DNA from 3 places in the Mesorhizobium sp. M0437 genome. Region 1 is predicted to be linked to each of the others. Evidence: predicted binding sites of a transcription regulator. Region 1 holds the regulator's gene; each other region holds the start of a gene.
The links. The regulator PhoB, encoded in region 1, activates phosphate uptake and scavenging genes when phosphate is short. The targets are predictions, from matches to a motif close to TGTCATNNANCTGTCAT.

Region 1 (3,276 bases):
TTGAGCATCCTCGCCCGCAGCCTTACCGGACGCAGAGAGGACAGATGACACAGATGTTGTCCCCAGACATGACGATGGCCGAAACGGTCGCCGAGAAGACGAAGATCGAGGTCAAGAACCTCAACTTCTACTACGGCCAGAGCAAGGCGCTGAAGGACATCAGCCTGTCGCTGCCCGAGCGCAGCGTCACGGCCTTCATCGGCCCTTCGGGCTGCGGGAAATCGACGCTGCTGCGTGTGTTCAACCGCATCTATGAGCTCTACCCAAAACAGACGGCCGAGGGCCAGGTGCTGCTCGACGGCAAGAACATTCTCGACCGGTCGCAGGATCTCAACCTCCTCAGGACCAAGATCGGCATGGTGTTCCAGAAGCCGACGCCGTTCCCGATGTCGATCTACGAGAACATCGCCTTCGGCGTCAGGCTCTACGAGAACCTCGGCAAGTCCGAGATGGACGGCCGCGTCGAACAGGCGTTGAAGCGCGCCGCGCTGTGGAGCGAGGTCAAGGACAAGCTCAACGCCAGCGGCTTGAGCCTGTCCGGCGGCCAGCAGCAGCGGCTCTGTATCGCCCGCACCGTGGCGGTGAAGCCGGAAGTCATTCTGCTCGACGAACCGGCTTCGGCGCTCGACCCGCTGTCGACTGCCAAGATCGAGGAACTGATCGACGAATTGCAAGCCGACTACACGATCGTCATCGTCACCCACAACATGCAGCAGGCGGCGCGCGTGTCGCGCCAGACGGCGTTCATGTATCTGGGTGAACTGGTCGAGTTCGACCGGACCGAGAAGATATTCACGTCGCCCCGCGAGAAGCGCACGCAGGACTACATCACTGGCCGCTTCGGCTGAGCCGTTCCGATCATGCATATGAGGACAGGACCATGGGCGAACACACAGTCGCTTCTTTCGACGAGGATCTCGAGCAGATCAGCAAGCTGATCCGCGACATGGCCGACCTCGCCGGTTCGATGGTCGGCGGGGCAACCAAGGCGCTGTTGAATTCCGACAACGTGCTGGCGCAACGCGTCGTTTCCGACGACGCCATCATGGATGCGCGTCAACGCGAACTGGACGACCGCGCCATCACCCTGATCGCCAAACGCCAGCCGATGGCCCACGATCTTCGCCATGTGGTCGGAGCGATCCGCATGGCGGGCGACCTCGAACGCATCGGCGACCTTGCCAAGAATATCGCCAAGCGCGTGAGTGCGGTCGGCCTCAGCGCCACGCCGCGGGACCTGTCGCATTCCATCGACGCGATGGCGCAGCTGGTTCTCATCCAGGTGCAGGGTGTCATCGAGGAATATGCTGCAGGCGATGCGGCCGCGTTGGCCAAGCTTCGTGCCGCCGACGAGCGCATCGACGTTAAATACACGTCCGTGTTCCGCGAGCTGTTGACCTACATGATGGAAGATCCGCGCAACATCACCGCTTGCACGCACCTGCTGTTCTGCGCCAAGAATCTGGAGCGGATCGGCGACCATGTCACCAACATCGCCGAAAATGCGTATTATGTGCTGACCGGCGAGCAATTGCCGGTCAATCGTCCGAAGCAGGACGAAACGACAATGTCCGCACCGGTGACATGATGGGGGTGCCCAGCCGATGATCGCACCACGCATAATGGTGGTGGAGGACGAGGAGCCGTTGGGTGTGCTGCTCCGCTACAATCTCGAATCCGAAGGCTACCAGGTCGAGGTGGTGACACGCGGCGACGAAGCCGAGATCCGTTTGCAGGAGAATGTGCCCGACCTTTTGGTGCTCGACTGGATGATACCAGCGGTTTCCGGCATCGAGCTCTGTCGTCGGTTGCGGGTGCGCCCCGAAACCGAGCGGCTGCCGATCATCATGCTGACCGCGCGCGGCGAGGAGAGCGACCGGGTGCGCGGTCTTTCGACCGGCGCCGACGACTATCTGGTCAAGCCGTTTTCGACACCGGAATTCATGGCCAGGGTCAAGGCGCTGCTGCGGCGCGCCAAGCCGGAAGTGCTGTCCAGCGTGCTGAAGGTCGGCGACATCGTGCTCGATCGCGAATCGCACAGGGTCTATCGCAAGAAGAGCGAAATCAGGCTCGGGCCGACCGAATTCCGGCTGCTCGAGTTCATGATGCGGCATCCGGGCCGTGTCTTCTCGCGCAGCCAGTTACTCGATAATGTCTGGGGGGAGACAATCTACATCGACGAACGCACCGTCGACGTGCATGTCGGGCGGCTGCGCAAAGCCGTCAACAACGGCCGGATGCCGGATGTCATCCGCACCATCCGCGGCGCCGGCTATGCGATCAGGGAAGATTGACCCGCCTGGTCAGGCTACGTTCTTTCTGACGCTGGGCCTCATTTGCGCGCCCGGCGCGAAAATCTCCTGGTCGACGAAGCTTAACGCCCGCATCGCGCAGCCTTCGCGGATCAGAGGCAATTCGTTCGGCTCTGTATCGAAGGAGATCGAGCCTGAATGCTGGCCGCCGGCGGTCTGGGCGATTGCCTTCCGCAAGGCCGGCTCGATCAGATCGAAGGCGGCGGCACTGGCGCCGACCATCGCGACCGGTGCCGGATCGATCAGCGCGAACAGCGAGCCGAGACCGAAACCCAGCGCTTCGCCGGCCTTGCGGTAGGCCTCGCGTTCCGGCCCATCTTTCTCGCGCGCCCGGGCCGCCAGTGCGCGCATGTCGGCGTCGCTGACGTCGGCGACCGGTTCGCTGTCTTCGCTCATCTGCCTGGCGTTGCGCCAGATGGCGTAGTTGCCGGCATACGCCTCGATGCAGCCGCGCCGCCCGCAACGGCAGAGCGCGCCGCCCGGACGATGGATCATGTGGCCAAATTCGCCGCCCGAGGAATGCGTCCCGGTGAACAGTTCGCCCTTCAGCACCAGCCCCATGCCGATGCCATGCGAAAGCAGGATGGCGATGAAGTCATCGCGATAGCGATCCGGATTGCGCCAGCGCAAAGCCACCGCCATCATGTTGCAGTCGTTCTCCACCGTTGCCGGGATGCCGAATTCGTCCTCCAGCATGTCGGCAAAGGCGATGTCGGTCTGCGGCGTGATCGGCGACCACAGCATGGCGCGTGCAGGGGAGTCGGTAATGCCCTGAATCGCCAGGGCGATGCGGGCGACACTGCGGACGTCAAGATCTGGATCCTGCAGCCGGCGCCGGACGATGGCCATGCATTCACGGATCAGCTCGTCGCGCGGCATAGTCAGCGTGTCCAGCCGGCGCTGTTCCTCGGCGACCACCTGTCCCGTGTAGTCGATAATGGCGGCCGAAAGGAAATTCAGCGAC
Region 2 (3,276 bases), on a different contig from region 1:
GTCGTGCCGTTCGAGGTCGGCCCGCTCGACGTGCGCGGTCGCACCGTCCAGCTCGGGCCGATGCTCGATGCTATTCTCAGCCGCCACGACTATCCCGAGCCGGTCGCCCGGCTCCTGGCTGAAGCCTGTGTGTTGACAGTATTGCTCGGAACTTCGCTGAAGTTCGAGGGCAAGTTCATTCTGCAGACCCGCACCGACGGGCCGGTCGACATGCTGGTCGCGGATTTCTCCACGCCGCACGCGCTGCGCGCTTATGCCCGCTTCGATGCCGACCGGCTGCAGGCTTTGACTTCTGCCGGCGAGACGTCACCGCAGACGCTGCTCGGCAGCGGCGTCCTGGCGCTGACCATCGACCAGGGCGCTCACACACAACGCTACCAGGGCATCGTCCAACTCGACGGCGTCACACTGGAAGATGCCGCACGCACTTATTTCCGCCAGTCGGAGCAGATTCCGACCGACCTCCGGCTTTCGGTTGCCAAGCTTCTGACGCCCGGCGTCGGCGGTGCCCGCGAACAATGGCGGGCCGGTGGCCTGCTGGCACAATTCCTGCCGCAGTCGGCGGAGCGCATGCGCGTACCCGACCTTCCAGGTGGCGACGGCGATCCGCGTGAGGAAATCCACGACCCGACCGACAATTCCTGGCAGGAGCTGCTGGCGCTGCTTGGTACTGTTGAACCGACCGAGCTGATCGATCCGACGATCGGCGCCGAACGGCTGCTTTACCGGCTTTTCCACGAGCATGGCGTCCGCGTGTTCGGCGGGGTGCCGGTCGCCGACCAGTGCTCATGCTCGAGGGAGAAGATCCACGGCATCCTTGAAGGCTTTTCCGCCGAGGAGATCAGGGACAGCACCGAGGATGGCAGCATTCACGTCGCCTGCGAATTCTGCTCGAAGCAATATGACTTCGACCCGGCGGAGTTTGCAGCGGCCGGATGACGGCCGTCAATTGACGGTGCGCCGCATTCCCGGCAAGTCGAGCGAGAAGGCGGGGATGGCGACGTCGAACGTCTCGCCCCGCCTGTTGCGCATGGTGTAGTGCCCGACCATGATGCCGGATGGCGTCGAGAGCGGGCATCCAGACGTATACTGATAGCTGTCGCCGGGGTTGAGTCCGGGTTGCTCGCCGACGACCCCGGGGCCGCGCACTTCCTCGACCTTGCCGGTGCCGTCGGTAATGTGCCAGTAGCGCGACAGAAGCTGCACGAACTCATCCGACTGATTGTCGATGGTCACCTGATATCCCCAGACATAGCGGTTTTGCGGCGGGTCGGAGTGATCCTCCAGATAGAACGGCCTGACCTGCACTTCGATGTTGCGGGTGACGGCGCTGTACATAAACTGCTCCAAAGCAATGTAGATGGAACTTTCGACGCTCAGCGCAGTTTGATCAACGATGCGCGTCATCTCCTTGCCCGACTCGAGCGCAGGTGCCGAAAAACAATGTCATTTAAGTGACACATGACAATGATGGTGTGCAGGCTTGTGCCGGGCGACTCAGCGTTCTGTCGAATTGTTGAAAACGGCCGTCATGCGGCCGGCACTTCTGGAGTGACCAGATCTCGATGGAACCGACATTCGCAGCCGCTCTCCTTTCCATAGCCCTCCTTCTTTCAAATCTCGCCAGCATCCTGTTAGCTTCGCTGAAGCTGAAGCGACCAGCCAGGATCGCACCGCCCGCCAACGCGCCGCCGGTATCGATCGTCATCCCGGCACGCGGCGTCGAGCCGTTTGCCGAAGAGACGCTGGAGCGCGCCTTCTCACTCGACTGGCCGCGCTACGAACTCATCTTCTGCGTTGCCCATGCCGACGACCCGGTGGTCAAGCCGATCACCGCCGCAATGGCGCGCTTTCCAGCTATTCGCGCCCGCCTTCTAGTCGGTGACGACCGCATCAGCGGCAATCCAAAACTCAACAATTGCGTGAAGGGTTGGGAAGCGGCGCATTATCGCTGGGTCATCCTTGCCGATTCCAATGTGCTTATGCCGAGCCACTACGTCCAGCAGCTGATGGCGGCATGGCGGCATGGCACTGGCCTCGTCTGCTCGACGCCGATCGGCTCACGGCCGGACAGTTTCTGGGGGGAGGTCGAATGCGCCTTTCTCAACACGCTGCAGGCACGCTGGCAGTACGCTGGAGAGGCGCTCGGCCTCGGCTTCGCGCAGGGCAAGAGCATGTTGTGGAACAAGCCGATGCTCGACGCCAATGGCGGCATCCGCGCGCTTGCCGCCGAGATCGCCGAGGACGCCGCCGCGACCAAGCTGGTCAACGGGCTCGGACTGCGGGTCAATCTTGTCGCCTCGCCCTTCGAACAGCCGCTCGGCCGGCGCACGCTTGGCGAGATCTGGTCGCGGCAGGCGCGCTGGGCGCGGCTGCGCCGCGTCACCTTCGCGCTGTTCTTCGCCCCCGAGATCCTGATCGGCGCGGCGCCGCCGCTGGTGCTTGCGCTGATCGCGGCGGCGGACGCCGGCGGCAGCCTGCCGGCAACCGCCATCGCCGTGCTGGTCGCGGCCTACCTGCCGGAATGCGCCTTGGCCTCGGCCAAGGGATGGCAGCTGTCGCCGCGCACGATCCCGGCGATGATGGCGCGAGACCTGATGCTTCCCGCCATTTGGGCGCGCGGATGGCTGAGCGGCGCCGTCGACTGGCGCGGCAACGTGATGACTATCCAGACAAAGACCGTCGCGGAGCTGGAAGAGACCCCGTCCGGCGCCTGATCGGCGCGTCCCCGCTCGCCTCTGTTCGGCCAGCCCTTATCCGGCAACTCTCAGTGCCTGCTCGATGTCTTCGAGCAGGTCGTCGGCGTCCTCAAGGCCAACTGACAGCCTGAGTGTTCCCGGTCCGATGCCGAGCTCGGCGCGGGCCTCATCGGTCAAGTTCTTGTGCGTCGTCGTCGCCGGATGGGTGATCAGGCTCTTGGCGTCGCCGAGATTGTTGGAAATGAGCACGACGTCGAGTGCGTTCTGGAAGGCAAAGGCCGCCTGCTTGCCGCCCTTCACATCGAGGCAGATCAGCGTCGAGCCACCCGACATCTGCTTCTTGACCACGGCCGCTTGCGGGTGGTCGGCACGGCCAGGATAGATGACACGGGCGATTTGCGGGCGCTCGGCCAGGAAATCCGCGATGCGGCCGGCACTTTCCGTCTGCTGGCGTACGCGTAGCGGCAGCGTCTCCAGGCCTTTCAGCAGCGTCCAGGCATTGAAGGGCGAGAGGCTTGGGCCGGTGTGGCGGAAATAGTCATGCAGGTTCTCGTCGATCCATTTCTTGTCCGACAGA
Region 3 (3,276 bases), on a different contig from region 1:
TGCGGCTTCTGAAGGAAAACGAAGAGCTGAAGGATCGCGCGCTGCGCGTCGCGGCCGACATGGAGAATTTGCGCCGCCGTACCGCGCGGGACGTCCACGATGCGCGCGCCTATGCGGTTGCCAATTTTGCCCGCGACATGCTTTCGGTGTCGGACAATCTGCGCCGTGCGCTGGATGCCATCCCCGAGGAGGCCAAGGCGTCGGGCGATGCCGGCTTCAAGACGCTGATCGACGGCGTCGAGATCACCGAGCGCGCCATGCTGTCGGCGCTGGAACGCCACGGCGTGAAGAAGCTTGAGCCCGAGGGCGAGAAATTCGATCCGAATTTCCACCAGGCGATGTTCGAGGTGCCCAATCCCGACGTACCGGCCAACACAGTCGTGCAGGTCGTGCAGCCCGGCTATTCGATCGGCGAGCGTGTTCTGCGGCCGGCCATGGTCGGCGTCGCCAAGGGCGGCCCCAAGCATGTGGCGAGCGAAGCGCCGGTGGAGCCGGGGCCGGTCAACGAGCAGGCTGAGAAGGATGCGTAAGTTAGGGGAGTAGGGGAACAGGGCAGTACGGGAGTAGGGAATAGCGCTACGTCGGGCAAAGTAGAGCAATTGCCTACTCGCGCCCTTGCCTTCTCTCCGCCTACTCCCCTATTCAGGCCGCAAACCGCTGCGCTTCTCCGCCATAATAATTGACGTAGCGGGCACCGATCTCCTTGACCGGCATCACCACGAACACGTCGACCGTCGAGAATTCACGGTCGATGACGCAACCGTCGCCGATGCGCGCGCCGACGCGCAGATAGCCCTTGACCAGCGGCGGCATCGCGGCGATCGCCGCCTTGGTATTGACGGCCTCGATCGGCATCAGATCCATCGAACAATAGCGCCCGGCGACGGCACGCACGTCCCATGATGAATTCGTCCGGCAGTGGTGGGCAAGGTAGGTCAGCGCCTCTGCATGTGCCGCCGGCACGGTGCCGTGGAACGACGCGCAGCCGGTCATCACGCCAATGCCGTAATGGTTGATATAGGCCCAGATGCCTTGCCACAGCGCCTCGATGGTGCGCTTCGAGCGGTATTCGGGCAGAACACAGGAGCGGCCGAGCTCGAGGAAGCGCTGGCCAGGATGCCGCGCGATCAGCTTGGTCAGTTCGAATTCGCCTTCGGAATAGAAGCCGCCGGCGGCCGCGGCAATCTCCTGCCGCAGCAGGCGGTAGGTGCCGACGATGCGGCGATGCTCGGGGCCGGAAAGCGAAGTATCGAAGACCAGGAGATGATCGCAGAGGGGATCGAAGCGATCGGCATCGCGGCGGTCCTGCATCTGGAACAGGTCCTTCCTGGCACCAAGCTCGTCGTAGAACACCCGGTAGCGCACTTCCTGCGCGGCAGCGATCTCGGCCTCGTTGCGGGCGAGCCGCACTTCGAGATTGCCGATGCGGCCGAGCGATGCGCCTTTTATGACGGCATCGGCGTTCCGGCCGACGAGCAAAGGCCCGCTGGCGTTCGGCCGAGCATCACATTCCGGCATGACTGTATGCACGAGTGATTCTCCTTCGAGCCATCCCTCTTGGCACGGGGATACGGTGTAGGTGCAACAGGATTGTGACAGTACCGTGATACGGCTCTGCGGGCAATACTTCGTCGGCTGGGCAATCTATCAACCGTCGATGTTGTGCCTCAGGCGGCCGCTTGCCCTTCGACCGCATGAACCAGGGCATCGGGGTCGAGCGGCTTGGTGACGAAGCCGCTGGCACCGTGAGCGAGCACGGCGTGGCGGGTCTTTTCCTGGCTGTCGGCCGACAGCACCATGATCGGCACCGGCGGCACCGCGGTCTCCTCCTCATGGCGGCGGATGGCGGCGATGGCGTCCAGGCCGTCCATGACAGGCATATGCAAGTCCATCAGCACCACGTCGTAACGGTGCTTGTGGCCGGTGCTGATGACCGCCTCGACGGCGGCCTTGCCGTTGCCGACCACTTTCACGCGATGCCCGGCCTTCAGCAGCGTAGCGCGGGCCAGCATGGCGTTGATGTCGTTGTCCTCGGCGATCAGCACCGACAGGCCCTGCTGGCGGGCGCCAATGGCTTGCCCCGCCTGCGCGCCGCGCCTTTGCAGTTGCGGCTCGGCGACGACCGGCGCGTGGCTGGTCAAAAGCACGCGCAGCAATGTCTCGCCGCGCACCGGCCTCGCAAGGAAGGTGGCGTAACCATTGGCACGGAACTCGCCAAGCATGCCACGGTCGGTCGGTGCGATCAGCGTCACTGCCTCGCAATCGGCAAATCCGCTCTGGCGCAGGCGCCTGAGCAGCCTGCCGTCGCTTTGCTCCATGGCAGCATCGATCAGCAGCACGTCGCAGCTCTCGGCGAAAGGGGTGGCCTGGGCGGCGGCGGTGGCCAGATCGACCGTGCCGCCATTGCCGCGAATGGTGCGGGCGAGGGCTTCGGCCTCGACCAGGTTCTTCGACACGATCACCGCATGCCGGCCCGACAGCGCGTCCTGGCGGATCTGCGGCGCCTCGACGGCGGAAATAGCGGGAATCTCGAAGACGAATTCGGACCCCTGGCCAAGCCGGCTCGACACAGAGATAGTGCCGCCCATGGCGGTCACCAGGCGCTTGGAAATGGCGAGACCGAGGCCGGCACCGCCATGCGCACGGGTCGAGGTGCCGTCAGCCTGTTCGAAGTCCTCGAATATGCGCTCCATGTCCTGCTCGCGCAGACCGGGGCCGGTGTCGGTGATGGTGAAGCGGATGCGGTCGGTGGTTTCGGTGCGGACGCGGGCGATGCTTGCCAGGACGCCGCCGCTGTCGGTGAACTTGACGGCGTTGCCGATGAGATTGAGCAGCACCTGCCTGACCCTGCCGGGGTCGGCGGTGATCAGCTGCGGCACGTCGGGTTCGACATGACAGCCGAGGCCGATATCCTTGGCAAAAGCCCGCGCCGCCAAAAGCTCGATGACATTGTCGGCGATCTCGCGCACCGACATCGGCTGCGGTTCGGGATCGAAGCGGCCGGCCTCGATCTTGGAGTAGTCGAGCAGGTCCTCGATCAGCGCCAGCAGCGCGCTGGCCGAGGTCGAGATGGCGCCGACATAGGTCCGCTGCTCGGGCGAAAGGCTGGTGTCGGCGAGAAGCCGGGCCATGCCCATGATGCCGTTCATCGGCGTGCGGATCTCGTGGCTGACGGTGGCTAGGAAGCGCGATTTGGCCTGGCTCGCATATTCGGCCCGCTCGCGGGCGGTGATCAGCGAGGATTCGGCGCGCTTGCGAGCGGTGATGTCGCGGGCG

Region 2: NKI72_RS09560 (ceramide glucosyltransferase) is a predicted target of PhoB. The motif match lies at 1,445-1,461, and genes of this name have one in related genera.
Region 3: olsB (l-ornithine N(alpha)-acyltransferase) is a predicted target of PhoB. The motif match lies at 1,582-1,598, and genes of this name have one in related genera.

The regions. Positions count from the first base shown of each region.
Region 1 covers NZ_JAMYRK010000021.1:48,295-51,570, reverse strand. Annotated here, with positions in the region: gene pstA (phosphate ABC transporter permease PstA) at 1-48, shown strand, start outside; gene pstB (phosphate ABC transporter ATP-binding protein PstB) at 45-848, shown strand; gene phoU (phosphate signaling complex protein PhoU) at 881-1,588, shown strand; gene phoB (phosphate regulon transcriptional regulator PhoB) at 1,605-2,294, shown strand; gene NKI72_RS15680 (ROK family protein) at 2,304-3,276, opposite strand, start outside.
Region 2 covers NZ_JAMYRK010000011.1:20,236-23,511, reverse strand. Annotated here, with positions in the region: gene NKI72_RS09570 (Hsp33 family molecular chaperone) at 1-939, shown strand, start outside; gene apaG (Co2+/Mg2+ efflux facilitator ApaG/CorD) at 946-1,338, opposite strand; gene NKI72_RS09560 (ceramide glucosyltransferase) at 1,566-2,717, shown strand; gene NKI72_RS09555 (O-succinylhomoserine sulfhydrylase) at 2,754-3,276, opposite strand, start outside.
Region 3 covers NZ_JAMYRK010000027.1:20,165-23,440, forward strand. Annotated here, with positions in the region: gene grpE (nucleotide exchange factor GrpE) at 1-530, shown strand, start outside; gene olsB (l-ornithine N(alpha)-acyltransferase) at 643-1,518, opposite strand; gene NKI72_RS18300 (PAS domain-containing hybrid sensor histidine kinase/response regulator) at 1,668-3,276, opposite strand, start outside.